3 regions of the Dermacoccus sp. GAS27A genome follow, and region 2 is predicted to be linked to each of the others. Evidence: riboswitches for the same ligand, from Rfam matches in the RefSeq annotation. Region 2 holds a riboswitch; each other region holds the start of a gene.
The links. A riboswitch is a leader RNA that binds a small molecule or an ion and turns the genes downstream of it on or off. The one in region 2 is predicted to bind thiamine pyrophosphate.

Region 1 (10,365 bases), on a different contig from region 2:
TGAGCAACCCCGCGCAGGGCGAGGCGGCGCGCAAGCTGTACGACGACGCGCAGACGATGCTCGACCGCATCAGTGACGAGGGCTGGCTGCACCCGGCGGGTGTCATCGGGTTCTGGCCGGCGCAGGCCGACGGTGACGACACCGTACTGTTCGGCGACGCGTCGCGTTCGTCCGAGGTGGCGCGCCTGCACCACCTGCGTCAGCAGGGCACGCACCGTGACGGCGTGCCGAACCGCTCGCTCGCCGACTTCGTCGCCCCTACGGGTGCGGCCGACGACTGGGTCGGCGCGTTCGCCGTCACCGCTGGCACGGAGCTGCCGGGGCGGATCAAGGCCTACAAGGAGGGGCTCGACGACTACTCGGCGATCCTGCTGGAGGCCCTCGCCGACCGTCTCGCGGAGGCGTTCGCGGAGCGGCTGCACGAGCGTGTGCGCCGCGAGTTCTGGGGTTACGAGGCGGGGGAGAAGCTCACGAACGACGAACTCATCCAGGAGCGCTACCAGGGCATCCGTCCCGCGCCCGGCTACCCGGCGTGCCCCGAGCACACCGAGAAGGACACGCTGTTCGAGCTGCTCGACGTGACCGCGTCGATCGGGGTCGAACTGACCGAGTCGCGGGCGATGTGGCCCGGCGCGTCCGTGAGCGGGTGGTACTTCGCGCACCCGCAGGCGCAATACTTCGTCGTCGGGCGGATCGGACGCGATCAGGTCGCCGACTACGCTGAGCGCAAGGGATGGTCGATGGCCGAGGCCGAGCGCCACCTGGCCCCCAACCTCGGATACGACCCGGAGGACTGACGCGTGAACCCGACGCCGCACCTGAACCATCTCGACGCCCGCCTCGACGCGCCCGACTCATCGACGTCCACGCGCGCGGCGCATGGTTCGCATGCCCCCCGCGCGATCCTGTGGGACATGGACGGCACCGTCATCGACACCGAGCCGTACTGGATGGAGGCCGAGCGCGGCCTCATCGAGTCGTACGGGGCGTCGTGGAGCGAGAAGCAGGCGTTCCAGCTCGTCGGCAACGCGCTGCCCGTCACGGGGCAGATGATCAAGGATCAGACGGGTATTCCGCTGACACCGGACGAGATCGTCGACGTCCTGCTCGAGCAGGTCATCGAGAAGCTGAAGCAGCACGTGCCGTGGCGCCCCGGAGCGCAAGAGCTGCTGCTCGCCGCCCACGAGGCGGGGATGCCGTGCGCGCTCGTCACGATGTCGTACGAGTCGTTCGCGCGGGTGCTCGTCGACGCGTTGCCGGCCGGGACGTTCGAGGTCGTCGTCACCGGTGACATGGTGAGTGCGGGCAAGCCGGACCCGGAGGCGTACGTGCGGGCCGCGGCCGAGCTGGGCCTGCGCCCGGATGAGTGCGTCGCGATCGAGGATTCCGCGACGGGCGTGCGCTCGGCCGTCGCGGCCGGCGTCCCCACGCTCGCCGTGCCGCACCTCGTCGAGATTCCGCAGCTCGACGGCCTCGTCGTCGTCCCCGACCTCGCCGCCGTCAGCCTCGACGACCTGCCGCGTCTGGCGGAGCAAGCTCGCGCGACGGGCTGACGCTCGAGCCGGCCCGGCAGGCCGTGGCACAAGCGAATGTGACCGAAAAGCGCAGATGGGTACGCCGTTCGCGAATGTGGACGTAGATAGCAGATGGGGCGGAGACAAGAGTCGGTGAGGGGCGGAGTCGAGTTGCTCCACCCCCCACCGATGCGAACCCGTCAGTCCTGGGGCGTGGGGGTTGCCAAGGCGTGGGCGGTGTCGGGTTCGACGTAGACGCTGCGTCCGAGCTCGACGAACGTCTTCGACATCTGCTGCATGCCCTCACGGGCCTCGCGCTCGCTGACGACGCGCTGCTGGGCGCCGGCGTCACCGAAGCGGTCGCGCACGTCCTGGCTGATGCGCATCGAGCAGAACTTCGGCCCGCACATCGAGCAGAAGTGTGCCGTCTTCGCCGCCTCTGCGGGCAGCGATTCGTCGTGGAACTCGCGCGCGGTGTCGGGGTCGAGCGACAGGTTGAACTGGTCGTTCCAACGGAACTCGAAGCGCGCCTTGCTCAACGCGTCATCCCACGCCCGCGCGCCGGGGTGGCGCTTCGCTACGTCGGCGGCGTGCGCCGCGAGCTTGTACGTGATGACGCCGGTCTTGACGTCATCACGGTTCGGCAGCCCGAGGTGCTCCTTCGGCGTGACGTAGCACAGCATCGCGGTGCCACCCATCGCGATCGTCGTCGCGCCGATTGCGGAAGTGATGTGGTCGTAGCCGGGTGCGACGTCGGTGACGAGCGGGCCGAGCGTGTAGAACGGCGCGCCGTCACACCACTCCTGCTGCAGGCGCACGTTCTCCTCGACGAGGTCGAGCGGCACGTGCCCGGGGCCCTCGACCATGACCTGGACGTCGAACTGCCATGCCCGCTTCGTCAGCTCGGCGAGGGTGCGCAGCTCGGAAAGCTGCGCCTCGTCGTTGGCGTCGGCAGTGCAGCCGGGGCGCAGGCCGTCACCGAGGGAAAAGGCGACGTCGTAGCGGGCGAAGATCTCGCACAGCTCGTCGAAGTGGGTGTAGAGGAAGTTCTCCTCGTGGTGCGCGAGACACCAGCCGGCCATGATCGAGCCGCCGCGGCTGACGATGCCCGTGATGCGCTCGGCCGTCATCGGCACGTAGCGCAGCAGCACGCCGGCGTGGATCGTCATGTAGTCGACGCCCTGCTCGCACTGCTCGATGACGGTGTCGCGGAAGATCTCCCACGTCAGCTTGTCGGCCTCACCGTTGACCTTCTCGAGGGCCTGGTAGATCGGCACGGTGCCGATCGGGACGGGGGAGTTGCGGATGATCCACTCGCGCGTCGTGTGGATGTCGTCACCGGTCGACAGGTCCATGACGGTGTCGGCGCCCCACGTCGTCGCCCACGTCAGCTTGTCGACCTCCTCGGCGATCGACGACGTCACGGCCGAGTTTCCGATGTTCGCGTTGACCTTGACGAGGAAGCGACGCCCGATGATCATCGGCTCGCTCTCCGGGTGGTTGACGTTGGCGGGGATGATCGCGCGTCCGGCGGCGACCTCGTCGCGCACGAGTTCGACGGCGCAGTTCTCGCGCGCCGCGACGAATCGCATCTCGGGGGTGATCAATCCCTTGCGGGCGTAGTGCATCTGGGTGACGACGGCACCGTCCTTGGAGCGCAGCGGTGCGCGACGTTCGCCGCGCCACTCGTGGCTCGCCTCACCGCGTCGGACGGCCGAGCGGCCGTCGTCGAGCAGGGTGCGCTCTCGGCCGGCGTACGTCTCGACGTCGTCGCGCTCGGCGATCCACTCGGCGCGCAACGGCGGCAGCCCGACCTCGGGGTCACTGCCCGGGCCGGAGGTGTCGTACAGCTCGACGGGAGCGTTGGCCGCGCCGGTGCCGGGGGAGTTGTCGAGGATGACCTCGGTGTAGGGCACGCGCAGGCCGTCCGCGTCGCGGTACTGCTTGCGGCGCGCGGCGGCGCCGTCAGCCCGGGTATCGGGCGTTGTGACGGACGGAGTGGTCGAGTCGAGCGTCGTCATGTTGGTGCCTCCTTCGGATCGGACGAAGGCACGGCAAGACCCCACGCAGCAGGCGTCGACGAACGTCGGCACCGAACGGAGGATGAGCGACCATGAGGTCTCCTTGGCTGCCTGCGCCGGCATGATCCGGGTCAGGTCGGGTAGCGGTCGGAGCAGTATCAGCTCCCTCTCAGCCCTGTTCTCAGGACTCCCACGAAGGACACTTCCGACTATGGCACATCCCCGCAGACGAACGTGACGAAGGGGTCCGTCAGGTTTGTGACGAACCTGACGGACCCCTCCGGTCACGACTCGTGCTCAGCGGCGCAACATCTCTTCCATCGTCGGCACCGCGACGAACGGATCACGCGCCCGATTTCGCGTCTCGGCAAGCGTACGAACCGAGTTCGACGATGTTCTCGGCGCTTCCCCATCCTTGGACACGCGCGCGTCAGAATCGCCGTTCACCACCATGTCTGCTCCGCCGAGCATGCGCTCTAGCTGCTGCGTCAACTCATCGGCAGCCTCGCTCGCACGCGCTTCCAGGCTTCGCCCGGCCCAGTCGTCGGGCGCGGCGTAGACGGCCGTCGGCATGACGAGCGCCTTCATGTACGCGAACAGCGGTCGCAAGGCGGTGTCCGTCACCAGTGAGTGTCGGGCGGAGCCGCCCGTCGCGCCGACGATGACGGGCACGCCGCTCAGCACGCCGCCTGCAGTCGCGTCCCAGAACGACTTGAACAAGCCCGTGAAGCTCGCCTTGTACGTCGGCGTCACCGCGACCACGGCGTCGGCCGCGCCCAGTACCTCGTAGGCGTCCGCGAGCGCCGGGGGAGCGAACCCCGTCAACGACGCCGTCGTGATGTCGTGCGCCAGCGCCCGCAGGTCGATCCGCTCGACGACGACCTCGCCGCCCTGCTCCCGCGCACTCTCGACAACCGCGTCGCTCAGCAGCTGGGCGAGACGATGCGTCGACGATTCCTCACTCAGCCCGCCGCTGATCACGGCGAGGCGTGCCGTCCAGTTCGTCATCGTGTTCTCCTTCGTCTCGTTGTTCTGAGTTTGGGCCGAACGCCGCCGCCGGCGGCGCCCGCCGGGCCGGTCAGCCGAGTTGTCGGCGAACCGGGCTGATGCTCAACGGTCTTCGGCGCGCGTTCCCGTCACGTCGTCGGTCTGCGGAGCGCGCGGCACACCTGCCTCGACGCGGCCCATCTGACCGGCGTCAGCCGAGGGCGTGTCGGTCGCCTGGGCAGCGCGCGCAGCCAGCAGGCTGGCATGCGTCGGGGCATCAGGCACGCCGGCGGCGCGTGGGACGTCCATCTCGGCGCGCAGCTGCGGCACGACCTTCGTGCCGAGCAGCTCGATCTGGTGCATGACCTCGGCGTGCGGCAACCCGGCGTGGTCGATGAGGAACAGCTGACGCTGGTAGTCACCGACGTAGTCGCGGAAGCCGAGCGTGGCCTCGACGACCTCGTCCGGCGTGCCGACCGTCAGCGGCGTCTGACGCGTGTAGTCCTCCAACGAACCTGCCCCACCGTAGACCGGCGCGTGATCGAAGTAGGGGCGGAACGTCTCCATCGCCTTCGCCTTCGACTCGGCCATGAACACCTGCCCACCGAGGCCGACGATCGCGTCCTGCGCCCGGCCGTGACCGTAGTGCTCGAAGCGCTCCCGGTAGAACTGCACCATCTGCGCAGCGTGCTGCGGCGGCCAGAAGATGTGGTTGTGGAAGAAACCGTCACCGTAGTAGGCGGCCTGCTCCGCGATCTCGGGGCTGCGGATCGAGCCATGCCAGACGAACGGCGCGATGTCGTCGAGCGGGCGCGGCGTCGAGGTGAAACCCTGCAGCGGTGTGCGGAACTTGCCCTCCCACGTCACGTTCTCCTCGTTCCACAGGCGGCGCAGCAGCGCGTAGTTCTCGATGGCGAGCGGGATGCCGTCGCGGATGTCCTTGCCGAACCACGGGTAGACCGGGCCGGTGTTGCCGCGCCCCAGCATGAGGTCGACGCGGCCGCCGGCGAGATGCTGCGCGTAGGCGTAGTCCTCGGCGATGCGCACCGGGTCCGTCGTCGTGATGAGCGTCGTCGACGTCGACAGGATGATGTTCTTCGTCACCACCGCGAGGTTCGCCATCAGCACGGCCGGGTTGGCCGGTGCGACGAACGGCGGGTTGTGGTGCTGGCCCGTGGCGAAGACGTCGAGGCCCACCTCGTCGGCGAGCTTCGCCATCTCGACGGTGTTCGCGATGCGCTCGTGCTCGCTGACGGTGCGCCCTGTCGTCGGGTTCGTCGTGACGTCACCGACGGTGAAGATGCCGAACTGCATGAGGGCCTCCCTTGGTCCATGCATTCATGTAGTTGAAAATGCAACTACTTGCCGAACGGGACGGCGCGGCCGGTTATTCCAGCTGCGCGCCCGGTGACTCTGGCCCTGCGCGGCCCAACTGCGACTCCCGTACCCATCTGCGATTTTCGTCCACATTCGATGGACGTTGGTGAATGAGCGGTTGTCGTCAGCCTCGTCGCGGGGGCGGACGCAGTGCAGGAGGCGATAGATGCGCGCGACGCGCCACTCGGACGGTGGCTGCCGCTTCGACGACCGGCCCGAACGGTCATCCTTCAGTCGCCATCGACGTCTCCGAGGTCGCCGGTGGCGCGCGGATCGAGCGCGAGACGCGCCGCATGTTCGGGCAGCGGCGGGGGAGTGCCGCCCCATTCCGGGCAGAGCGCCTTGTGGTCGCACCACGAGCACGAGCGCGACTTCTTGGGCCGCCAGTCACCCGTCTGAGCACAGCGCTCGATCGCGCGCCACAGCGCTTTGAGCTTGCGTTCGAGCGCGAGCAGGTCGGCCTCGTCGGGTTGATAACGCAAGAACTGACTGTTGCCCAGGTAGACGAGTTGCAGCATGAGCGGCATGACGCCCCGCGTGCGCCAGATGACGAGCGCGTAGAACTTCATCTGGAACAACGCCTTGCCCTCGAACAGCTCCGACGGCGCGCGTCCCGTCTTGTAGTCGACGACGCGGATCTGCCCGCCGGGAGCGACGTCGAGGCGGTCGATGTACCCGCGCAGCGTGAGCCCATCGAGGTCGGCCTCGACGTAGAGCTCGCGCTCGGCGGGTTCGAGGAACTGCGGGTTCTCCATCGCGAACCACTTCTCGACGAGCTTCTCCGCATCACGCAGCCACACGGCGAGATCGTGCGGTGTGCTGCCCGCGAGTTCGGCCAGCTCCGGTTCATCGGTGAGCATGTCCTCCCAGGCATGGGGGACGAGGTCGAGCGCCCGCTCGAGCGTGCGCTTCGGGGCGTCGACGTCGAAGATACGCTCGAGCACCGAATGGACGAGCGTCCCCCGCGACGCCGCCGCACTCGGCGACTCCGGCAGCTTGTCTATGACGCGGAAGCGATAGAGCAGGGGGCACTGCATGAAGTCGGAGGCGCGCGACGGAGACAACGAAGCGGGCATCCGAGAAGTCTAATCGGCCCGGCGCACGAGACCCACATAGTCTTGGGGCATGCCCGAGCCCACACCCGGCCTCAAGATCGCCTCGCTGCGCGGCGTTCCCGTCTACATCGGACGCACGTGGCCGATCATCGCCGTCATCATCGTCGCGATCTTCGGCCCGCAGGTCGCCTCGCTGCACCCCGAATGGGGTTTCGGCGCGTACGTCGTCGGCATCGGGTACGCGTTGCTGCTGCTGCTCAGCGTGCTCGTCCACGAGGCGGCGCACGCCCTCGTCGCACAGGCTTGCCACTACCGCGTCACGCACATCGTCGCCGACCTCATGGGCGGCCACACGAGCTACGACACCCCCGACGCGACGCCCGGACGCAGCGCGCTCGTCGCCGCCGTCGGGCCGCTGTCGAACGCGGCGCTCGCGGTGATCGGCTTCCTCGGCCACCGCGCGAGTGACGGCGACGGCGCCGTGCCGCTGCTGCTCGGGGCCTTCGCGTGGAGCAACGCGTTCGTCGCGGCGTTCAACGCGTTGCCCGGTCTGCCGCTCGACGGTGGGTTCCTCGTCGACGCGCTCGTGTGGAAGCTGACGGGCAACCGCGCCACGGGCATGAAGGCCGCCGGCTGGTGCGGACGCATCGTCGCCATCGGCGTGGCCGCGTGGGCCGTGCTCGGGTTCGTACGCGCGCCCGGCTCGTTGTGGAGCCTCGTGTGGCTGCTGTTCATCGCCTCGTTCCTCTGGCGCGGCGCGAGCGTCGCCGTCAACGTCGGCATCAACCGCGAGTTCCTCGGCGGCATCCGAGTCGCCGACGTCATGCGCCCCGCCGTCGCCGTCCCCGCGAGCACGCCCGTCGCGGCGCTGCCGGAGACGGGCGACACGATCGTCCTCATCGACGCCGACGGCGCCGCGAGCGCCCTCGTCGCGCCCGGTGCGCACGTGCGGGTGCCCGTGGATCAGCGCCCACACGTGCCCGCGAGCGCCCTCGGCGAGGCCCTGCTGCCGCATGCGGGCGCCGTCATCTCCTCACCGCAGGACGACGTGATGGCGATCCTGCCCGCGTTCGAGGGCGATCCGACGCCGGGTGTCGTCACCGTCAGCATGCCGGTGGAAGGGCAGCCCGCAGCTGCCGACGACCCGGTCGCGCTGCGACTGGTCGGCATCGCGACGCTCGCCGACCTCGAGCGTGCGATGCAGCGTCACGCGCACGAGAGCGGCACCATGCCGCGGGGCGCCTAGACTTGCTCCCCATGAGCGAGAGCGATCAGACCCCCGCCCCGTCGACCGGCGCCGAGTACCGCCGCGGCCCCTTCCGGGAGGGCGAGCGCATCCAGCTCACCGACCCCAAGGGGCGCATGCACACGATCACGCTGACGCCCGGCAAGCAGTTCCACACCCACCGCGGTCACATCAAGCACGACGACCTCATCGGTTCGCCCGATGCGGTGACGGTGACGAACACGGCGGGCGTCGAGTACCTCGCGGTGCGTCCGCTGTTGAGCGACTACGTCATGTCGATGCCGCGCGGCGCGGCTGTCGTCTATCCGAAGGACGCCGGGCAGATCGTCACGATGGCCGACATCTTCCCCGGCGCACGCGTCGTCGAAGCGGGCGTCGGTTCGGGTGCGTTGTCGATGTCGCTGCTGCGCGCCGTCGGCGAGGACGGGCGCCTGTACTCGTTCGAGCGTCGCGAGGACTTCGCCGCCATCGCCGCGGGCAACGCGCGCGAGTTCTTCGGCGTCGACCACCCGGCGTGGAGCATCACCGTCGGCGACCTGGTCGAGGCGCTGCCGCAGACCGTCGAGTCGGGCACGATCGACCGCGTCGTGCTCGACATGCTCGCGCCCTGGGAGTGCCTCGACGTCGTTCACGAGGCGCTCGCGCCCGGCGGCGTGCTCATCTGTTACGTCGCGACCGCGACGCAGTTGTCGCGCGTCGCCGAGGCCGCGCGCGATCACGGCGGCTTCACCGAGCCGAATGCGTGGGAGAGCCTCGTGCGCGGCTGGCACCTCGAAGGCCTCGCCGTGCGCCCCGAGCACCGCATGCACGCCCACACCGGCTTCCTCATCTCCACGCGCCGCCTCGCCGACGGCGTCGCCGCGCCGCTCGTCAAGCGCCGCCCTGCCAAGGGTGCCTACGGTGACGACGGCGCTCCCGCCAGCGCCCCGGAGCCCACGCCCCACGACGCGTGGACACCCGAAGCCGTCGGCGAACGCCCCGTCTCCGACAAGAAGATGCGCAAGCTCGTGCGCTCGTTCGAGAACACCCCGACGGCACAGGCGCTCGCGGGCGATGACACCGCACGCGCCCCTGAGTCGGCGGCGCCGGCGGGCTCTGACGACGCTTCGGTGGCGCAGGCGAGCGCCGGCCCGGCCGCCGACGCGGAGACGTCCGTCGCTGCTGAACCGGACGCTGCCGCAGAGAACGCCGAGGCGCCCGTCGCAACCGATCAGGACTGACGCGAGGGTCGTCTCAGACGTCGTCATCGAGGCACGAGCCAGCCATCAGCGCCTCGTCGAACGAGCACGATCCACTTGGGTCGTGCTCGTTCGTCGTCGCGGGTGTGCGCAGGTCGATAGGGTGGAACGAGTGGCTGCTCGGGCCGCGCTTCGGTGCGCACGAGGAGCCGGACGGCTCTGACGAGCACCCCGAAGGCGAAGGAAACGGTGATGAGCGGCCCGAAGTTCGACCCGACGGACCGGACGTCGTCCTCGAACGACACGTCATCAGGCGCGACGTCGCCCGCCGACGTCCTGCGGCTGCGTTCGCAGTTGACGACGGTGTCGTCGCAGAACGAGCGTCTCGTGCGCACGCTCAAGGATGCGCGCGACCAGATCGCGTCGATGAAGGGTGAGATCGAACGTCTCGCGCAGCCGCCGAACAACTACGCCACCGTCATCGCCGCGCATGACGACGGCAGCGCCGACATCTTCTACATGGGCCGCAAGATGCTCGTGTCGTTCTCGCCCGCGATCACGATCGAGGAGCTCGCGCCCGGCCAGGAGGTCATGGTCAACGAGGCCATGAACATCGTCAGGGTCGTCGGGTTCGAGCGCGCCGGCGAGACCGTCACGCTCAAGGAGACGCTCGAGGACGGCCGCCTGCTCGTCGCGACGGGCAACGACGAGGAACGTGTCGTCCGTACCGCCGGGCCGCTCGCGGACGTGACGGTGCGTCCCGGCGACACGCTGCTCATGGAGGCCAAGAGCGGTTTCGTGCTCGAACGGCTGACGCGCGCGGAGGTCTCCGACCTCGGGCTCGAGGAGGTGCCCGACATCGACTACTCCGACATCGGGGGCCTCGCCGGGCAGATCGAGACGATCCGCGACTCCGTCGAGTTGCCGTTCCTGCACGCCGATCTGTACGCCGAGCACCACCTGCGTCCACCGAAGGGCGTGCTGCTC
Region 2 (10,365 bases):
TGTGACCGATGATGACCCGGCTCAGGTCGGCGCCTTCCTCCGCCAGCACGCGTTGCGCGACGAGCCCCGATTCGCTCGCGGCGTGCGTGTGCACCGTGATCGGCGCGCCGCTCTGCGCGCTCGTCGCGCCGACGGCACGCATGACGCGTTCGACGCCGGGCGTCAGGCCCTGCTCCTCGATGGCGCACTTGAGGAATGCGGCACGCACTCCGGTGTCGGCGATGCCGTCGTTGAGGTCCTTCAGGAAGAGCTGCACCATCGGCTCGGGCTGGTCGAACAGCAGCCCCGGCCCGCTGTGGTGGAACTGGAACGGCACCTCGTTGTAGGTGTAGACGCCCGTCGCGACGATGATGTTCAGCTTCACCTGCTGCGCGATGCGCTGCACCCGGGGGATGTAGCGCCCGAGCCCCAGCACGGTGGGATCCATGATCGTGTCGATGCCGAGCCCCTCGAGCTGCGTCAGCTGCTCGACGGCATCGGCGATCTGGGCCTGCTCGTCCCACTCCGCGTAGTTGAGGCGGTATTCCTCGTTCATCACGAAGATGTGCTCGTGGACGAGAGTCGCACCCATCTGCTCGACTTCGATGGGGCCGGTGACGGTCTGGACCTGCGTCATGGTGTTGCTCCTTCGTCGGTGGTCCACTCGATGGCGCGCTTGAGGATCTTTCCGGTGGCGCCCTTGGGCAGTGCGTCGTCGAAGCGGATGAGGTGGGGCACCTTGTACGCGGACAGCTGCTCCTTGAGCCACGCGCGCAGCTCGTCGGCGCTCAGTTCGCGCCCCGGCGCCAGGACGACGACGGCTGCGACCTCCTCGCCGTAGCGCTCGTCCGGCACGCCGATGACGGCTGCCTCGACGACGTCGGGGTGGCTGTAGAGCACCTCCTCGACCTCGCGGGGGTAGACGTTGTACCCACCGCGGATGATGAGGTCCTTCGCCCGGTCGACGATCGCCAGGTAGCCGTCCCCATCGAGACGGCCCAGGTCGCCGGTGCGCAGCCAACCGTCGCGCAGGTCTTCGGCGGTGGCCGCCTCGTTGTTCCAGTACCCCTTCATGACCGTCGGGCCCTTGACGAGCACCTGTCCGACCTCACCGACGGGCGCGCGGCCCCCGTCGAGGCTCTCGATGACGATCTCGGTGTCGGGCAGCGCGACGCCGACGGTGCCGGCGCGCTGCTCGATGCCGTCGCGGTGGTAGCTCGCGGCGCCCGTCGTCTCCGTCAGGCCGTACCCCTCGAGGATGGTGCAGGCGAAGCGACGCTCGAAGGCGGCGATGACCTCGACGGGCAGGCTCGCACCGCCGGAGGCCGCGAGGCGCAGGTCGGGGCAGTCCTTCGGCCCGAAGTCGCCCTCGACGTGGACGAGGTAGTTCCACATCGTCGGCACACCCGCGACGACGTTGATCTCGTGGTCGCGGATCATCGCCAACATCGCGCGTGGTTCGAAGGGAGAGAGCACCGAGAACGACCCGCCGGCCAGCATGACGGTGTTCATGCACACGCACTGACCGAAGACGTGGAACAGGGGGAGCGCGGTACCGAACTTCTCCGTCGATGCGAAGTTCAGCTGCGTGATGAACGCGCTCGCCACAGCGAACAGGTTCGCCACCGTCAGCTGCACCCCCTTGGGGCGGCCGGTCGTGCCGGAGGTGTACAGCAGGATGGCCGTGTCGTCGTCAGCGCGCTCGACGGGTTCGTCGAGCGGGGCCCGCGTGGCGGCGTCGGCGCCGGCATCGAGGACGACGAGATCCATCGTCAGCTTGCTCGCGACGCGTTCGCCAGCCGCGGCGCTCGCGTGCCACGCGACGATGTGCCGAGCGCCCGAGTCCGTCGCCACGTATTCGATCTCTGCGGGAGTGGACATCGTGTTGAGAGTCACCGCAATCGCCCCGACGGCCTGCGCGGCGTAGTAGGCGACGGCAAACTCCGGAACGGAGGGGGCGATGAGCAGGACTCGGTCGCCCTGGCTGATGCCGCGGTCACGTAGATGCCCCGCGAACGCGGCCACCTTGTCCCTCAGCGTGGCGTAGTTCCAGGTCGTGCTCGGGCTGCGAAGCGCGGGGCGCTCGGGTGCGCTCGTCGCGTGTGTCCAGATCGGGTCGGCCATGTTCGGCATGCGTCACCTCATGTCATCGTGATGTGAATCACGGTAGAGGTGAGAGGCCCCTCATGGGCGTTATTCGGCAGTTCGAGTGAGTCGGCAGGCGCGCGAAGTGACGTCGCCCGCCCCGATGTTGCCCGGCAAACGGGGCGCCGATGTCGCGAAACCCGGGCAACATCGGCGCCGCCGATGGATCAGAGGATGCGACTCGTCAGCGTCACTCCGGGGCTGACGGCCTCGAGCGCCTCGCACAGGGCGTCGCGCACCTCGGTGGCGCGCTGCTCGCCGTCGCCGGGCTCGACGTCGAGGACATCGCAGATGAAGATCGCGTTCGTCGTCTCGCCCGTCAGACGCGTGCGATAGCACTGACGCCAATTCCAACGGCGGCAGGTGACGCCGGCGTCGTCACGCCAGACGACTTCGCCGGCGTCGGGGTGCTCGATCGTCTCGGCGCCCGAGGACATCGTCGAGAACTCCTCGTCGCCGGTGGCGCGCGTGAGGCGCAGCGCACCGTCGTAGGCGTCGAGATCCTCACCGCCGAGGGGCGTCTGGTGGCGCACGGACACCGCGTTGTAGGCATCCGTCAGCGCGTTGACGCGGGGGAGGGCGTCGGCTCGGCGCAGCAGCGCCTCCGCCGAGTTGCGTGTGCGCTGCGGTTTCGCGCCGAACGCGCGGTACGCATCGCGCCAGGCCGCGATGTGCGGCAGTTCCTCGGGAGGGGTGTGCTCGAGCATGCCGCGTACGTGCTCCTCAGCGGAGAACAGCAGCGTCTCGCTCTCCTCGTTCGACGCACCGCTGTGCAGACCCCGCGCGACGACGAGAACGGCACGGTAATCGGGGCGCAGTTCGCGCACGGAGTCATCGATGGAAGCGGCTTCGAGCCAGGCGTCGAAAGAAGTCATGGGCCCATTCTCGCGCGGACGGCACGACGCGTGGGTGCCCCCGGGTGGGGCTGTGTCTCGAGGCGGTGGCCGCACCGGTGCTGCCGCAGCGCCCCTGTTCACGGGCGTGACGCACGATCTCCCGCGCCGCGGTGATGTGTGTCACACTCAAGAGGCTGATGGCGGGGCGGGCAGCGCGCCGACGAGTGACGGGGGAATTCTGCGATGGAGACACTGACGCGACGTGGCGCGATTCGACACGCCGGCCTCGCTGCGGCGACGACGGCCCTCGTGATCGACGGGGCGCCGCAGGCTTTCGCAGCGGTTCCTGCGTCGAGGCAGGTGGCCCGTGCGGGGGCAACGTCGGTCCTCGTGCGACGGACGACCGCGACGCTTTCCTACCGCGTCAACGTGCGCGATCAGCCCACGCTGGAACCGCGCGCCCGGATCGTCGGGACGCTGGCGAGCACCACGACGCTGACAGGCTCTTACGACGCGAGCGGCCTGTGGTTCCGCATCGCCGAGGGTGCGTTCAAGGGGCGGTGGTGACGTCCGCAGTCCTCGCCGCGACGACGGCGCGCGCGGTGAACGGCCGTCTGCCGATGTCGGCCGTCACACGACTGCCGAGCTGGAGCGTCAACGTCAGCAACCTGCCGCACGAGCCGCGGTATCTCTCGCGCGCGGCGGCCGTCGGATATCTCGGACTGGCCGCGGCTTTCAAGGCTCGTTTCGGTGTGGCGCTGACGATCACCGAGGCCCACCGCACCCTGAGCCGTCAGCAGCTGCTCTACCGCACTCTCGGCTACCCCCGCGCGGCCGTCCCCGGCACCTCGAACCACGGGTTGGGCAACGCGATCGACTTCGGCATCGCCCGCACGAACGCGATCAACTCGCCTCTGTACTTCGGGCGTTCTTACGACGTGTGGCTGACGGCCAACTCCAAGCGCTGGGGATTCGACCGCCCCGACTACAGGGATCGGCGCGGGTCCAACCCCGAGTGGTGGCACTACAACTTCGTCGGGTGACGACGGTGACGGAGGTCGCAACCGCTGGGTGAACCGCGCAGGCCATCAGTTGCTCGACGATTACGCGTCTGCACGAGGAATGCGCCGTACATTCGTCTTGCAGACGCGTAATGGTCGAGCGGCTATCGGGGCGGGTGGCGGTTGCCGTCAGTCGACACGCGTCGGCCGCCAGCACCCGTGGGGTACCGGCGGCCGAGATGATGCGTGTGAGGCTGGTCGCGATCAGCCGTGCGGCGTCAGCGTCATGTTGATCGTGTTGCCGGGGCCGGCCACCTGGCTGTTGACGAGGCTCGTCGACAGGCCACAGTTGGCGAAGTTCGGGATGGTGAACGTGCCCGAGAGGTTGATCGGGTCGAACAAGCCACCCTGCTTGCCCGTCACGGTCAGCGTGATGGGGCTGCTCGTGCGGCAGTTCTTGCCGACGAGGTTGATGAGGCCCTTACCCGTGGCCGAGACATCCTTGATGTGGAGGTTGACCTTCTGGGTCTGCACGATCTTGTGCGTGTTCGGGTCGATCGTTCCGACGGCCTTGCCGACGGGTTCCTGCGAGATCGTCGCGATGGCGATCTGCAGCTTGCCGAGCTTCACCGGCATCTTGAAGTCCTTGAGCATGATGTCGGAGCTCAGGTCGCCCTTCTCGACGTGGAGGGTGGAGAAGGTGAAGCCGGTCGTCGTCGAGGACTGCCCGGACTTCTTGATCGTCGTCGTCGCCGACGTGTCGTAGCCGAGGTTCCAGATGGTGTCCTTCGTCGTGTCGCTCGTCGCGGCCTGCGCGCCGGGCGCAGCCATCGTGACGGTGCCGGCCACGGCGGTGGCGACGAGGGCGATCTTGGCGGTACGGCGTGTGGTGAACATGCTCATCCTTCGATAGTCGATGTGAACCGAGTCACGACGTTAACAAGATCATCACGGCGTCGCCACCGGTTCGAGCTGATTTCACCCACTCAACTTACTTTTTCGTAACCACCAACGTTACTTCCGCGTATCCACGCGGGGGCAAGAGTGACGAGGAGGCCCGCGACGCACAGCACGAGCGGGACGGCGGCCGAACGGCCGAGCCACTGCGTCACGGTGGGCAGCCAGAACGGGTACAGGCCGGGCAGCACGATCGACGCCGAATAGACGCTGCCGTAACCGCGCGAACGTCGCGACTCGGGGAAGTGTTCGGCGAGGTAGGCGCCGACCGGGCCGTAGGCGGAGACGGTGACGATCTGGACGGCCGCGGCGGCGATCGTCGTGGCGACGATGCTGCCCGATGACGCCGCGTGCATCGCCGCGAGATAGGCGGCGGGGGCGGCGATGCAGGCCAGTGCTCCGAACGCCATGAAGAAGCGTGAACGGCCCACACGCGTCGAGACGGCACCCGCCGCGGCCATCGTCGGCGCACTGAAGGCCGTCGCGACGAGCATGACGAGCCCGACGTCATGGGGGGAGAAGTGCGGGCGCAGCGAACTCGTCAGCACCGAGACGCCCATCATCGTGAACAACCACAGCCCCGTCATGAGGGTGAACAATGCGGCCACGACACGGCCCGTCACGCGCTCTTCCTCGTCGTCGGTCGCGACGTGCGCGGCGGGATCGCGCTTGTCGGATTCGTGGGAAGAGTGGCTGTGACCTGCCGGCCCGGCGTGCGCTGACCTCGCGGTGAGGGCCAGGGCCAACGGCAGGAGTGCGCCGACGACGAACAGCAGGCGCCACCCCCACGTGGTGTACGCGCCGCCGAGTGAGGCCGTCAGCATCATCGTGGCGGCGGCGATGGTGGCGTTCGCGAGGGGTGACATCGCCATGACGAGGCCGCTCAGGTGGCCGCGTCGTTGCGGCTCTGTGAGCGCGAGGGCGCGGGGGATGGCCGCGGAGTACTGCCCGCCGAGGAAGAATCCGGCGGCGAAGCGCAACGCCAGGAGAGCGGCCACGGCCCACGTCGAGGTGTGCAGGGGGAGCGTCACCATGAGGCCGGTGCACACGCTCAGGCCGAGCAGTGCGCCGCGTGACACGCGGGCTCGTCCGCGACGATCGGCCAGGGTGCCGAGGGCGAACGCCCCGAGGGGGCGGCCCAGGAGTGTCGCGGCGAAGACGATGCCGTCGGGAATCGTCGAACGCGTCGACAGCACCCCACCCAGCGCAATGACGGGCAGGAAGATGTCGAACTGGTCGACGAAGTTTCCGACGAGGGCGCTGCGGCGGGCCTCGCGCCGTTCTGGGGTGGCGGCGGCCGGCGCCAGGCGCGGCGCATCGTCGTGGGCAGGCGTCAGGGTAGACACGATCGAACACTCCCTACGGCGGCATGAACCGCATCAGGTTGGACGGTCGGCATGGCGATGCCCTCTCAGCCCGCGCCTCGGGCTCCCGTGTGACGGGCTCAGCATGCCACAGAGCACCCGGCTTCGGGGGCGTGTCTCGCGCCGGTCTGCGGGTCTCGTGGGGCGGTCATCAAATAGAACACGTGTTCGAACAATGGGGTACGCTGGGGTCATGTCGGACGAGGTGAACACCGGCCCTCCGGGCTGGCCGAGAGGTGTGCCGCCGCCGGGTGCGCCGGGGTGGCAGGAGGCGGCGACGCAGTGGCTGCTCGATCAGTGCCCCTCGGATTTTCGCGCCTACGACGCATGGCGCCGTCACCCGGTGGCGCTCGCTTGGGTGGCGACGTGGCATGTCGACGCTCAACTCGGCGCGATGCGCGAGTCATATCGCCGCATCCGCGTCGACCTCGCTGACGAGCTGCCACCGCGCGCGGTGCCGCAGGTGATGGAGCACCTGTCCGCGGAGGGGCTGCGGTTGCGTGCCACGGCGCGCGCCGTCCGTCTCGTGCACGAGGCGATGCGCGGCAAGACGTTCGTCCCTCGGCTGTGATGCGCCGGCGTTCGGGGGGGGTGCGTGGGCGGGCAGAGTCCCGGCCTTTGAACTCCGACGGCGCTACCGGCTCCGACGGGGGTGCGACGGGAGGGTGCCCCCGCCCGCATGGCGGCTGCGCGGTCGACGACCTAGACTCAGGAGACTGCACTTTCGAAAGGCTGAGTGAGACGTGACGCTGCTGGAAACCATCTCGGGTCCGGACGATCTCAAGCGAATCCCCGCCGAGGAGCTCGACGCGCTCGCCGCCGAGATCCGTCAGTTCCTCGTAGAATCCGTCTCCAAGACGGGCGGGCACCTGGGCCCCAACCTGGGTGTCGTCGAGTTGAGCATCGCGATGCACCGCGTCTTCGACTCGCCGAAGGACACGTTCGTCTTCGACACCGGCCACCAGAGTTACGTCCACAAGCTGCTGACGGGGCGTCACGACTTCAGCAAGCTCAAGAAATCCGGCGGATTGTCGGGTTACCCGAGCCGCGAGGAGTCCGAGCACGACGTCGTCGAGAACTCGCACGCCTCGACGTCGCTGAGCTGGGCCGAGGGCATCGCCAAGGCGCGCCGCCTCAAGGGTGAGAGCGACCGTCACACCGTCGCCGTCATCGGTGACGGCGCCCTGACCGGCGGCATGGCGTGGGAGGCGCTCAACAACATCTCCGCCGACGCCGACCTGCCGCTCGTCATCGTCCTCAACGACAACGAGCGCTCCTATGCCCCGACGATCGGCGGGATGGCGCACCACCTCGCGACGATGCGCACGATGCACACCTACGACCAGGTGCTCGACTGGGGCAAGAACCGCCTGCAGGCGACGCCGAAGGTCGGGACGAAGATGTACGAGGCGCTGCACGGCGTGAAGCGTGGTCTCAAGGACATCGTCTACCCCGACACGGGCGTCTTCGAGAGCCTCGGCATCAAGTACCTCGGCCCGATCGACGGACATGACGAGGCGGCGGTCGAGGCCGCGCTGCGCCGCGCTCGCGACTACGGCCGGCCGACCCTCGTGCACGTCATCACGCAGAAGGGCCGCGGCTACGAGCCCGCGTTCTCCGACGAGGCCGACCAGTGGCACGGCATCGGCAAGTTCAACCCCGAGACGGGCCTGCCGTTCGAGGTGAGTGGCCGCATCTGGACCGACGAGTTCAGCGACGAGATGGTCGCCCTCGGCGCCGAGCGCGACGACATCGTCGCCATCACGGCTGCCATGCTCATCCCCGTCGGGCTCGACGGGTTCGCGAAGAAGTACCCCGAGCGCGTGTTCGACGTCGGCATCGCCGAGCAGCACGCCGTCACGATGGCGTCCGGGTTGTCGTACGGCGGCCTGCACCCCGTCGTCGCCGTCTACGCGACGTTCCTCAACCGCGCGTTCGACCAGCTGCTCATGGACACCGCACTGCACCGTCAGGGCGTGACGTTCGTGCTCGACCGTGCCGGCGTCACCGGCTCCGACGGCGCCTCGCACAACGGCATGTGGGACATGTCGATCTGCTCGATCGTGCCCGGCCTGCACCTCGCCGCCCCGCGCGACGGCGCACAGGTGCGCGAACTGCTGCGCGAGGCCGTCGACATCGACGACGCACCGAGCGTCATCCGCTTCCCCAAGGGCGACGTCGCCGACCCACTCGTCGCCGAGAGACGTCTCGGTCGCCTCGACGTCATGCGTGAACCCGACGGCGGAGACGGCGTGGACGTGCTGGTCGTCGGTGTCGGGTCGATGGTCTCGACGGCACTCGGCGTCGCCGATCTGCTCACCGATCAGGGCCGTCGCGTCCAGGTCGTCGACCCGCGCTGGACCTACCCGGTGGCCGACGAACTCGTCGACCTCGCCCGCGCCGCGGGCCGGGTCGTCGTCATCGAGGACAACCTCGTCGAGGCGGGCGTCGGCAGCGCCGTCGCGCGACGCCTGCGTGAAGCCGGTGTGCGCACGCCGCTCGACACGTTCGGCATTCCCAAGGAGTTCCTCGTCCACGCCTCGCGCGGCGAGGTGCTCGCGACCGTGGGGCTGACGGCCGCCGACATCGTCGACGCTCTCGGGCGCGACGACGCAGCACTCACGCGCGCCGATGCGTACGACGGTGGTGCACACGCGCCTGACGGCGGTGCAGGCACCCGCGACGGTGACGCAGGCACGCAGGCCGCGGGACGTGATGCCGGTGCGACGGGTGATCTCGGGGACGCCATGCCGGTCGCCGCTCACGCCGACATCGACTGAGCGGTCGAACGACGTGGTGAAGTCACCCGATCTTCCTGTTCTCCCCGGCTCTGATCAGGTCGCGCCCGCGAGCGCGATCTGGAGCAGTGAGACGTGGCGCTGGGAGGCCGTGCGCTGGATGGACACGGCCCTCGCGCGGCGCGGTCTCGAACGTGTGCCGACGACGCCGTTGCAGCCGCGCGTGCGTCCCTGGTCGACGGTGCTCGTCGCCGAGACGACCGATCAAGGGCGCGTGTGGTTCAAGGCGACGAGCCCGGAGATGAGCCCCGAGGCCGCCATCCTGCGCGCGTTGCGTTCCGTCACGCCCGACGCGGTTCCGGTCGTGTGGGCCGACGACCCCGAGCGCGGCTGGCTGCTCATGCCCGATCAGGGCCCGGTGCTTCGTGACGTCCAGCGTGACGACGACGCCGTCAGCCTCATGTCGTCCGTGGTGCGACGCTACGCGCGACTGCAACGCTCGTCGACGCGGGTCGTCGATCAACTGCGCGACGCGGGCGTGCCCGACATGTCGCCGCGCGAATCGGCTCGCCGGTGGCAACGCCTTGGGCTCAAACCCGACACGACACGTGAGGTGCGCCGCGCCGCGCAGCGGCTCGACGCCGTCGGGTTGCCGCTGACCATTCAGCACGACGACCTGCACGCCGGCAACGTCTTTGCCGACGGCACCTCGGCGGGCGCTCACGACGCGCGCATCTTCGACTGGGGCGACGCGAGCGTCGGCAACCCGCTGTGCTCGCTGCTCGTCCCGCTCGAGCGCATCGGCGAGGGCCTCGACGACGACGCCGCCCGCGCAGCCCGTGAGCGCATCCTGCGCGCCTACCTCAGCGTGTGGAGCGACGTCGTCTCGAGCACTGCGCTGAGCGCCGCCGTCGACGACGCCCTGCTCATCGCCCGGGTCGGGCGCGTCTTCACGTGGCAGCGCGCCCTGACGCGCGCGAGTGCCGACGAGCGGCACGCGTGGGGTGTGCACGGACGCCGGTTGATCGCCGAGATCAACCGTTCCCTCGGGCATGCGCCCGAGCCGTCGCACGACTGACGCATCGCGCTCGCGAGCCGTCAGAGCTTGGGCGTCAGCACCTCGACGCGGTTGCCGAACGCGTCGCGGCAGTGGAAGCGTTCGTAGCCGTCGAGGGTGTGGCGCTCGGCCCAGTTCACGTCGAAACCGGCGCCCTCGATGCGCGCGGCAAGGGCCTCCAGGGCAGCTGTCGATTCGACGAGGAGGGCGGGGTGGGCCTTCATGGCGGGGACGAACGGTTCGTCGATCCCGAGGTGGATCTCGGCCGCGACGGCGCCGTCGTCAGCG
Region 3 (10,365 bases), on a different contig from region 2:
CGAGCATCGGGTCGACGACGTAGACCTGACGGCCCGACAGGTCGTCGGGCAGACGGTTCGCGTACGTCGTCGCCTCGAGCGTCTCCTCGTTGCGCACGAGACCGAGGAAGCCGACCTCGGCCGTCGGCAGGAGCCGCATCATGCCGTCGAGCATGCCCAGGCCGGCGCGCAGGATCGGCACGAGCAGCGGACGCGGCGTCGCGAGCTTGATGCCGCGCGCCGTCGTCACCGGCGTCTCGACGTCGACCTCCTCGACGCGGACGTCACGCGTCGCCTCGTACGCGAGGAGCGTGACGAGTTCGTCGACGAGGCGACGGAACGTCGGGGAGTCGGTTCGCTTGTCACGCAGCGTCGTGAGCTTGTGCGAGATGAGCGGGTGGTCGGCAACGATGACGCGCATGGGACAAACTTAACCCGTGGATCTTCCCGTGGCACCAGCGATCGAGCTCACGTACGACGCGTGGATGGGGCGCGCGCTCGAACTGGCGCGTGAGGTGGGCGCGGCGGGAGACGTGCCGGTCGGAGCGCTCGTCGTCGATGCTGACGGCGAGGTGATCGGCGTCGGCGCGAACCTTCGTGAGGTCGACGGCGACCCGACGGGTCATGCGGAGATCGTCGCGATGCGGCGCGCTGCAGCGTCGCGAGGGGGCTGGCGCCTCGACGGCTGCACCCTCGTCGTCACGCTCGAACCGTGCCTCATGTGCGCGGGGGCAGCCGTTCAGGCGCGGCTGGCGCGCATCGTCCTCGGGGCGTGGGATCGCAAGGCCGGCGCCTGCGGCGGGTTGTGGGACGTCGTACGCGACTCACGCTCGACCCACCGCATCGAGGTGGTCGGCGGCATCCGTGAGGACGAGTGTTCGGCGGTCCTCAAGGAGTTCTTCGCGACCCGACGGTGACGCGCGCAGCGATCAGAGGCGGATGCCGGGGGCGAGGCGGCCCTCCTCCTGCAACCGGCGGAGCGCGGGAACGACGCGGTCGCGGACGCCCGCGGGGCTGATGGTGTTGAGGTAGATCTTCGTGCTGCCCTCGAACCCGGCGAGGTTGGCGATGCGCCACTTGAGCACGACGTGCCAGGGGATCTCGACGTCGCTCATGGACGGCGGACGGTGGTGCCACTCCTCGTTGCACGGCACATCGGTTCCGGTCGCGGCATGCATGGCGTGGACGAGGTCGGCCATCGCGTGACGTTCGTCGTCGGTCATGAGCCATGGCTCGCACGTGCCGGACGTCGACCAGATCTCGATGCTCGGGTAGCGGTGGCCGAACCCGGCGAAGGCGATCGCGTGAGCGTTCTCCGCGACGACGAGATCGTGGCTGCGCGCGTAGGCGATGAGTTCCTCGAACACGCGCGGATCGCGACGCGCCGCATCGATGTCGAGGTCGGTCGAGGTGCCGAACTCGTCGATGCCGACGATCTGCTTGTGCAGGTGGTCGAACGACGCGCCCGCCGGCTTGAGCCAGTTCTGGAAGGCCGCGACGTAGCGCACGTGCGGGTTCGTCGCGTACAGCTCGGCCATCGCGTCGATCGTCAGGTCGAGGTATTCGCGGTGCTCGGTCGGCGTCAGGGCGCCTGACGAGGCGAGCTGGTCGCTGCGCGTCGCGCCGTCGACGTAGTGGCGGCGGCCGACGATGACGTCATGGGTGCTCGCGAAGAAATCGCCTGCAGCGTCGAGGAGTTCGGCGTCCGTGGCGCCCTCGGCGCGCTTGCCGAGACGCACCCGCGCGAGGCGCAACAGGTGTTCGCGCCCTCCGTCAGCAGCCTCGTAGGCGCGGCGGCGGGCCTCGATCGCGTCGTCGAACGTGTAACCGTGATTGGCCTGCCAGTAGTCGACCGACATGATCTCGAACAGGTTCGGGATGCGGCGGAACTCGGCGACCTGCGATGTCACCTCGGCCGGCGTCAGACCACGCAGTCGGACGAAGCGCGGCCCCTCGGCGGAACCTGCGGCGAGGACGGAACGCACCTTCTCCGGCGGCGTCTCGAGGTAACGGTCGGAGCAGAATGCGCAGGACGCCGTGAAGTCGTGCGGTTCGAGGTCCTTGACGCCAGGCGGGACGAGCCCGAGGGGACGGTCGCCGCGGCCTGGCACCGTCCACACCTTCGTACCGCTCAGCGGGTTGACCTGCTTCGTCGTGCCGTCGGCCATCGTGCGGATGAACTCGGTCGGCTGCTGGCTGGCGTCGGGCGTCATGACTCCAGTCTCACCCACGGCGCCGCGCCCCGTCTCCTCTGCGGGCAAGTGCACCTGGGTGCACTTGCCCGCAGAGGCATGGGGCTGCGCGACCGGGCGCGGTTCTGCGCAGGTTGGCGTAACTCTGCGCACGGTGGCGCGGCCGTCGACGATCGCGTCAGGGCGCTTCGAGCGTCGCACCGGGCCGCGATGCGGGCGTCAGCGCTGGATCCAGGTGTCCTTCGCGCCGCCGCCGGCCGAGACGTTGACGATCATCGTGCCCGCTGGGGCGACGCGCGTCATCGCTCCCGGTGCCGTGACGGCGACGGTGCGCGAGGCGTCCTGCTCGTCCGGGCGCTGCAGCACGAACGCGCGCAGGTCGACATGGCTCGGCGCGAACGAGCCGTCGACGAGCGTCGGCAGGGTCGACAACGGCACGATGTCCTGCGCGACGAAGCGCTCCGGCGTCTCACGGATCTCCCGACGGCGCGTCTCCAGCTCGTCGGCCGAGCACTCCGGGCCGACGGTGATGCCGCTGCCGCCGTAGCCGTCGATCGGCTTGACGACGAGTTCGTCGAGGCGATCGAGCACCTCCTCGCGCTGGTCCTCGCGGGCGCACAGCAGCGTCGGCACCTGCGCGAGCAGCGGCTTCTCGCCGAGGTAGAAATCGATGATGTCGGGCACGAGCGCGTACGTCGCCTTGTCGTCGGCGAGGCCGTTGCCGGGCGCATTGACGATGGCGACCGCGCCCGCCGCGAGCACGTCACGCAGCGCGTCGCCGAGCGGACGACCGTCCGCGCCCTTCGCTCCGAACAGCTCGGTCTCACCCATGCGCGGGTTGAGCAGGTGCACGCGGTGACGTTCGCCGCCGTCGAGGCGCCACAGCTTGCCGTCGTCGACGACGAGGGCGTCCGCCGTCACGATGGCGGCGCCGACCTGGCCGCTCACGAGGTTCTGCTCGTACCAAGTCGTGTCCGTCGGGCCGGGGGAGACCATGCACAGGCCGATCTCGCCCCCGGCAACGCCACCGTCGACGAGTCTTGCGCTCGCGACGAGCGACTCGTGCAGCAGCCCGTACGTCCGGGTCGGGTGCTCGAGCGTCTCGGCGGGCGGCAGGATCTCGGCGAAGTGGTTCTCGAGCACCTCGCGGTTGATGTGCGTCATGCCGAGCCCGCCGGGCATGCGCAGGTTGTCCTCGAGCACCATCCACTCGCCGGACGCGGGCGAGACGAGGTCGAGGCCGCAGATGCCGGCGCGGACGAAGTCAGCGGGCACCCGCTGGCCGTCCTTGGACCAGCCGGGCGAGCGACGCAGCATGTCGGCGTCGACGCGGCCCGCCTTGATGATCTCGCCGGGGCCGTAGACGTCGCGCAGGAAGAGTTCGAGCGCACGGACGCGCTGCTCGGCGCCGGCGCTGAGCTCGGCCCAGCGCTCGGCCGAGATGATGCGCGGCACGATGTCGATCGGGTACGGGCGGTTGCCGTCCTCGGAGTTGATCGTCACGCCGAGCTCGGTCAGGCCCTTGCCGGCCGCTTCGAGGCGGCGCGACACCTCGTCGGGCCCGAGCGTCTCGATGCGCTCGATGACGGCCGCGTAGTCGGGGCGCAGCTCCGCATCGTCGGTGACGGATTCGTCGTGCACGCCCGGGGTCTCGGGTTCGTGCTCGCGGTATTCGCTGAACGCCTCGGGGACGATCTCGCCCTCTGCGCCCTCGTCGTTCGTCGCGTTCGTGCCCTGTGCGGTGGTCATGGGCACGACGTTACGGCAGACGGCTCACGTGCGCTCGCGGACGAGGCGGGCGGGTTCTGGTCCGTCGCGCGGAGGTGGGCGGATCTCGGGCGATGGCGGGCGAGGTGAGGGGCCGCATGGGTGAAGCAGGGCTGATCGGTCACGTGCGGTCGTGGACGAAGCGGCCCAGGGTCTGCGCGTTGGCGACGGCGGCGCAGTCGATGTCGTTGTTGAAGTACGCCCAGACGGTGCGTCCCTCGGTGAGCCAGCCGTTGATGCCGGTTGCCCATGCCTTGACGGTCATGCGGAACCCGCCGGGTAGGCGGCGGTGCCAGCCCTCGAGGCTCGTGAGTGCCGGCCAGCGGTAGTAGCTGGCGTTGAGTTCGACGGTGTCGAAGAGGTTCGCCGCGTAGTACTCGAGGCGCACGCGGTCGGCGACGCCTGCGGGGTGGACGGTGCCTTTCCAGGCGGCTTACGTCCCCCCTGACGTGCCGAGGCGCAGTTGCGCTCGGGTGGCCGTGCTCATGTCGTCAGATGCCACCGGAGCGCGGCGTGACGTTCGGCCGGGACGTGAATGTGGACGATGTTCGCCGAGGTGGACGTGAATCGCAAATGTGGACGTGATTCGTCGGTGTGGACGAAATTCGCGACGCTCAGTGATGCGTCGGCCCGAGACACGCGAGGAGGGCCAGGCAGAACCTGACCCTCCAAGCGGACGGCTCCATGCGCGACATGGACGCCCCCGAGTCTGCTGCACCGAGCGTGGGAGCCGAGCCCGCGAGGCTCCCACGCCGGAAAGCGGACGAAGGGGAATTACTTCATGACGACGACGGGCGCCTGGCTCTTGCCCTTCTGGGCTTCCTTGGCTTCTTCTTCGGCGCGCTTGACGAGGGCCTGCGGCGGGTGGCCGGCGGACTTGGTGAAGTAGTCGGCGGCGCGGCGTTCGGCGTACATCTTCGCGGCGGCGAGTGCGCCGGTGGAGATGGCGGCGTAGATCGCGGCTTCGATGATGCTGGCGTTCGGGTCCTTCGCGCTGCGCGGGCTCTTGCCGGTCGTCATCTTCCACGTCTTGGTGGCGGTGGTCGTCGCGATCTTGCTCGCGACGATGCCGGCGCCCATGCTCAGCACCTTCCACACGAGGTTGCCCATGGTGTTTCCCCTTACGTGTCGTCGGCCGTCGTGAGGCGTCGTCGAGCCTCGGGCCGTTGATGTCTTGGGTCCATCCTCGCGCGTGCATGTGTCGCTGCGCCAGTCGGCATGGTCATCGGCCCGGTCTGACGGGGGTGGGCGTCGTGGCGGTCGCCTCTTGCACGGGGGATCGGGCGTCGGCGTGAGGTGCGCACGAGCCGTCAGCGGGGATGCCGGAGTGCGAAGCGGGCCGAAGCGTGTCGTCCGTCGGTGGTCGGTGCTAATCTCGCGCTCGAACGACAGGGGAGCGCAGTGTGCGCTGAGATCGTGCCGCACCCGGCACCAAACCCTCGAACCTGACCCGGTTAGCACCGGCGGAGGAAGTCGAGTTCTCACTCGTCGCGCGTACGTGCGGGCGACGACGTCCCTCACTGGCCGTGAGGAGGAACGTTCACATGATGTCTCGTGGTGGCCGCGCCGTGCTGGCGCTCGCGTGCGTGGGTGCGCTGGCGGCGTGCAGCGTCGACAACAACTCGTCGGGGTCGAAGTCGAGTTCGGCGGGCGGCTCGGGTGCGTCGGGTTCGGGCGCGTCGAAGACGGTCACGTTGGTGACGCACGAGTCGTGGGCGCCCGACAAGAACGTCATGGCCGAGTTCACGAAGCAGACGGGCTACACCGTCAAGGTCGTGAAGTCCGGTGACGCCGGTGAGCTCGCGAACAAGCTCGTGCTGAGCAAGAACAACCCGCTCGGTGACGTCGTGTTCGGCATCGACAACACGTTCGCCTCGCGTGTCGCCACGAACGACGTCCTCGAGCCGTACAGCCCGAAGGGCGCGCCTGCGTCGGCGTCGAAGTACGAGCTGCCGGACGGCCAGGGCAAGGGGCAGCTGGCGCCGATCGACACCGCGTCGGTGTGCGTCAACGTCGACGACGCGTGGTTCACGAAGAACCACAAGACGAAGCCCGCTTCGTTCGACGACCTCGTCAAGCCCGAGTACAAGAACCTCATGGTCGCGCCGGGCGCGTCGTCGAGCTCGCCGGGCATGGCGTTCTTCCTCGCGACCGTCGGCCACTACGGCCAGGACGGCTGGGAGGCGTACTGGAAGAAGCTCATGGCGAACGGGCTCAAGCTGACGTCGGGCTGGAGCGACGCGTACGAGGTCGACTTCAGCGGCAGTGGCAAGGGCAAGCGTCCGATCGTCGTCAGCTACGACAGCTCGCCGGCGTTCACCGTCGACAAGGCGGGCACGTCGACGACGTCGGCGCTGCTCGACACGTGCTTCCGATCGACCGAGTACGCCGGTGTGCTCAAGGGAGCGAAGAACCCCGACGGCGCGAAGGCACTTATCAACTTCATGAACGGTGCGAGCTTCCAGAAATCGCTGCCCGACTCGATGTACGTCTTCCCCGTCGACTCGAACGTCGAACTGCCCAAGGCGTGGGCGGCGAACGCGAAGCAGCCGACGAAGTCGATCGAGGTGTCGCCCGCCGACATCGACAAGAACCGTTCCGAATGGCTGACGAAGTGGAAGGACGTCACGTCCAAGTGACGCCCGAGCGATGAACGGCACCCGTGATGGTCTGCGTCGCGGCGCACGAGACGGGGGCGCTCGCGCGCCTTTCGTCATGGCCGTGCTTGCCGTCGTCCCGCTCGTGTTCCTCGCGATCTTCTTCGCGTGGCCCGTCGCGGCGATGGCGGTGCGTGGGCTCGCGCCTGGTGGGCGCGTCGATCTGGGCGGATTCACGGACGTCCTGACGCGCCCGCGCATCCTGCGCGTGCTGTGGTTCACCGTGTGGATGGCGGCGCTCGCGACGGCGTGCTCGGTGGTGCTAGGTGTGCCCGTCGCGCACGCTCTGTACCGGTTGCGCGTGCCGGGGGCGGGGGTGTGGCGCGCGCTCGTCGTCCTGCCGTTCGTCATGCCGACGGTCGTCGTCGGCGTCGCGTTCCGGTCGCTGTTCGCCGACGGTGGCCCGCTTGCCTGCTTGGGCTGGGACGGCTCGTGGCAGCCGGTGCTGCTCGCGATGGTGTTCTTCAACGTGTCCGTCGTCGTGCGCACCGTCGGGCCGATGTGGGCGTCGCTCGACCCGCGCACGGCGGAGTCGGCGGCGGCACTCGGGGCCTCACCGCGGGAGGTCTTCCGGACGGTGACGTGGCCGCAGCTGCGCCCCGCCGTCGTCAGCGCCGCGAGCGTCGTGTTTCTGTTCTGCTCGACGGCGTTCGGCATCGTCCTCATGCTCGGTGGCCTGCGCTACTCGACGCTCGAGACGGAGATCTACTCCCTCACCGTCGAATTCCTCGACCTGCGAGCCGCGGCGGTGCTGTCAGTGACGCAGTTCGTCCTCGTCGCGGCGCTGCTCGTCGTCAGCGAACGCTCGCGCATCGGGCGTCATGACGAGCGGGTGCGACGCGGCGTGACGCAGCAGACGGCGCTGCGACGTCCTGGGCGCGGTGACGTGGCTGCCCTGACGCTCACCGCCGCCGTCGGGGCGCTCATCCTGGCGCCACTGGTGACGCTGCTCGTGCGCTCGCTGCGTTCCGATGGCGGCTGGACCGTGCAGCACTATCGCGGATTGGGTGACCTCGGGGTCGTCAGCGCGCTCTCGCAGAGCTGGCGCATCGCGATCGACGCTGCGTTGCTCGCGCTCGTGCTGGGGGTGTGCGTCAGCGTCGTCGTGTCGTGGCGCGCGGCGAGCCCGACGGGGCGGCGTGTCGTCCGGCTGCTCGACGCGGCGTTCATGCTGCCGCTCGGCGTCTCGGCCGTCACCGTCGGTTTCGGTTTCCTCATCACGCTCGACCGGCCGCCTCTCGACCTGCGTTCGTCGTCAGCGCTCATTCCGATCGCGCAGGCGATGGTCGCGCTACCGCTCGTCGTGCGCACGCTGACGCCCGTGCTGCGCTCGCTCGACCCACGTCCGCGCGAGGCGGCCGCCGCGCTCGGGGCCTCGCCGATCCGCGCATGGATGACGGCGGATCGGCCGGTGCTGTGGCGACCCTTCGTCGCGGCAGCCGGGTTCGCGCTCGCGGTTTCGCTCGGCGAGTTCGGTGCGACGGCCTTTCTCGCGCAACCTGATTCGCCGACGCTGCCCGTCGTCATCTACCAGCTGATCGGGCGCCCCGGCGACGCCAACTTCGGTGGCGCGATGGCAGCGTCCGTCGTGCTCGCAGCCGTGACTGGCCTCGTCATGGTGTCCGTCGACAAGATCGGCGGCGCCGCCGCAGGGAGGATGGGCTGATGGTGGGACGACTCAGACGAGGCGACGCCGGTTCGGTGCACACTGGCGGCACGCCGGTCGGCGAAGGGCGGGCTGACGGGAGGACGTCTCGTGGAGAGCGGCCCGATGGTGAGCGGGCCGTGGAGGCGGCGCGCGGGCTCGTCGTCAGCGGCGCCTGCGTGACGTTCGCCGGCCAGGAGGTGCCGGCGCTCGACGACGTCGACGTCACCGTCGACGCCGGGCGCGTGCTCGCCGTCCTCGGCCCGAGCGGCTGCGGCAAGTCGACGCTGCTACGCGCCGTCGCAGGGTTGCAGCGTCTCGACGCGGGGCGCGTCAGCTTCGACGGCGACGACGTGACGCGCGTGCCGACGCACAAGCGCGACTTCGCGCTGATGTTCCAGGACGGCCAACTGTTCGGGCACCTCGACGTCGCCGCGAACGTCGCCTACGGGCTGGCGCGACGTGGCGTGGGGCGCGCCGAGCAGGCCGCGCGCGTCGGGCAACTGCTCGACCTCGTCGGGCTGCCTGGCTACGAGAAGCGTTCTCCCGCAACGCTGTCCGGCGGTCAACAGCAGCGTGTGGCGCTCGCGCGCGCCCTCGCGGTGCGACCGCGGTTGTTGCTCCTCGACGAGCCGCTCTCGGCCCTCGACAGAGGCCTGCGCGAGCGGTTGTCGACCGATCTGCGGGCCATCCTCACGGCCGAGAACGCGACCGCACTGTTCGTCACGCACGATCACGGCGAGGCGCTCACCGTCGCCGACGACATCGCCGTCATGCGCGAGGGACGCATCGTCCAGCACGGTGCCGTGCGTGAGGTGTGGGCCGCGCCGTCCGACGAAGACACCGCCGGTTTCCTCGGCTTCACGACGACCCTGGACCCCGACGAGGCGGCAGCGGTGGGCCTCGCGCCGGGGCGTTGGAAGTTGCGTCAGAATGCGCTACGGGTGGCTGCGACAGGAACGGCGTCCGGCTCCTCTTCGGGAGACGGTGTCGCAATGCGTGACGCCGGGGCGACACATGGTTCCTCGTGGGGCGAAGCGGCCGAAGCGCGTGACGCCCGGGCCCCCCGCGCGCTGGCGGCGAGCGTCGTGCACAGCGCGGTGGCGGACGAGGTGACGCGCGTGAGCGTCCGGCTCGATGCGCTGCCCACGCTGGAGCTGGCTGCCGTGGCCTACCCCGGCGACGTCGAACCGGCCGCGCTCGAGCCCGGCGCCCGCGTCGGCGTCGTGCTCGACGCCTCCCAGGGCGTGCAGTTCACCCACTGACGATTCCCGGGCAACATCGCGCGTCAGAGCTTGCGGACCGTCAGGCTCTGCGCGATGCGTCCGACGGGGCCGTGGATGTCGTGCAGTGACGTCATCGTCACGCCGAGCCCGCTCTCGCCCATCGCGACGGTGGTGTCGAATCCCGTTGCGGTGGGGTCGGGTTGGCTGAAGAGGTGCACCGTCAAATCGACGTTGGGGTACATCCACTCGCGCGGGTCGACGCGGACGGCGATGCCGTTGGCGCCGTCGATGACGGAGAGGAAGTGCGTCGTCGGGGTGATCTGTTCACCCATGACGATCGGTAGCTGCGTGCGCAGCCAGACGCGGTGTCGGCCCGGCACGTAAGGTTCGGCCTCGTAACCGTCGAGGGAGTGGATGAAGCCGCCCGGCCACATGCTCGACATGCTGTAGGGCGTGCATTCTTCGAGGGGCGGCATGGCGGGCACGCCGGCGCCCGCCACCGGTGAGGAATCCTGCTTCGACAGACGCCACGCGCGCCCGACGATGATGGTTCGTCCGTCGACGCTGAACGTCGCTTCGACGAGTTCGATCGTGCGGCCGGGGCGGATCGTGCGCACCGACACAAGCGTCGGACGCAGCGGGATGAAGCCGAGGACGTCGAAGGTGATCTTCGCAAGCTGCATGTCGTCGCGCGGCTCGTGCTGTTCGATGCAGTGCACCATGAGCCCTGCCGACGCGGCGAGGTGCTGCTCGCCCTCGTTCCAGGCGCCCTGCACGTGGATCGTCGGATTGAACAGGCGCGCGCCCTCGGGGGCTCCTTCGGGGGTCTCGAGGCGGGGAATGAAGTAGGCGTCGACGTCCTCGCGCGGCGTGAACGCAGGAAGCTTGGGTGCATCAGC

Region 1: another riboswitch for thiamine pyrophosphate. It lies ahead of thiC (phosphomethylpyrimidine synthase ThiC); the one in region 2 lies ahead of ABH936_RS01205 (MFS transporter).
Region 3: another riboswitch for thiamine pyrophosphate. It lies ahead of ABH936_RS10830 (thiamine ABC transporter substrate binding subunit); the one in region 2 lies ahead of ABH936_RS01205 (MFS transporter).

Annotation. Positions count from the first base shown of each region.
Region 1 is NZ_JBIYDW010000004.1:250,568-260,932, forward strand. Features, by position in the region: gene metH (methionine synthase) at 1-797, shown strand, start outside; gene ABH936_RS06250 (HAD family hydrolase) at 801-1,553, shown strand; gene thiC (phosphomethylpyrimidine synthase ThiC) at 1,715-3,535, opposite strand; TPP riboswitch at 3,625-3,739, opposite strand; gene ABH936_RS06260 (CE1759 family FMN reductase) at 3,833-4,543, opposite strand; gene ABH936_RS06265 (CE1758 family FMN-dependent luciferase-like monooxygenase) at 4,646-5,836, opposite strand; gene ABH936_RS06270 (RecB family exonuclease) at 6,130-6,975, opposite strand; gene ABH936_RS06275 (site-2 protease family protein) at 7,025-8,200, shown strand; gene ABH936_RS06280 (tRNA (adenine-N1)-methyltransferase) at 8,212-9,420, shown strand; gene arc (proteasome ATPase) at 9,631-10,365, shown strand, end outside.
Region 2 is NZ_JBIYDW010000001.1:276,801-287,165, forward strand. Features, by position in the region: gene ABH936_RS01175 (phosphotriesterase) at 1-616, opposite strand, end outside; gene ABH936_RS01180 (AMP-binding protein) at 613-2,112, opposite strand; gene ABH936_RS01185 (B3/4 domain-containing protein) at 2,292-2,999, opposite strand; gene ABH936_RS01190 (hypothetical protein) at 3,204-3,527, shown strand; gene ABH936_RS01195 (D-alanyl-D-alanine carboxypeptidase family protein) at 3,524-4,003, shown strand; gene ABH936_RS01200 (hypothetical protein) at 4,226-4,858, opposite strand; gene ABH936_RS01205 (MFS transporter) at 4,948-6,264, opposite strand; TPP riboswitch at 6,258-6,363, opposite strand; gene ABH936_RS01210 (hypothetical protein) at 6,476-6,853, shown strand; gene dxs (1-deoxy-D-xylulose-5-phosphate synthase) at 7,026-9,062, shown strand; gene ABH936_RS01220 (phosphotransferase family protein) at 9,079-10,098, shown strand; gene ABH936_RS01225 (VOC family protein) at 10,119-10,365, opposite strand, start outside.
Region 3 is NZ_JBIYDW010000009.1:78,179-88,543, forward strand. Features, by position in the region: gene upp (uracil phosphoribosyltransferase) at 1-400, opposite strand, end outside; gene ABH936_RS10805 (nucleoside deaminase) at 465-896, shown strand; gene ABH936_RS10810 (DUF4921 family protein) at 909-2,192, opposite strand; gene ABH936_RS10815 (circularly permuted type 2 ATP-grasp protein) at 2,391-3,920, opposite strand; partial or broken gene ABH936_RS10820 (DUF72 domain-containing protein) at 4,060-4,335, opposite strand; gene ABH936_RS10825 (DUF4235 domain-containing protein) at 4,713-5,048, opposite strand; TPP riboswitch at 5,319-5,427, shown strand; gene ABH936_RS10830 (thiamine ABC transporter substrate binding subunit) at 5,483-6,577, shown strand; gene ABH936_RS10835 (ABC transporter permease) at 6,654-8,261, shown strand; gene ABH936_RS10840 (ABC transporter ATP-binding protein) at 8,381-9,505, shown strand; gene ABH936_RS10845 (thioesterase family protein) at 9,529-10,365, opposite strand, start outside.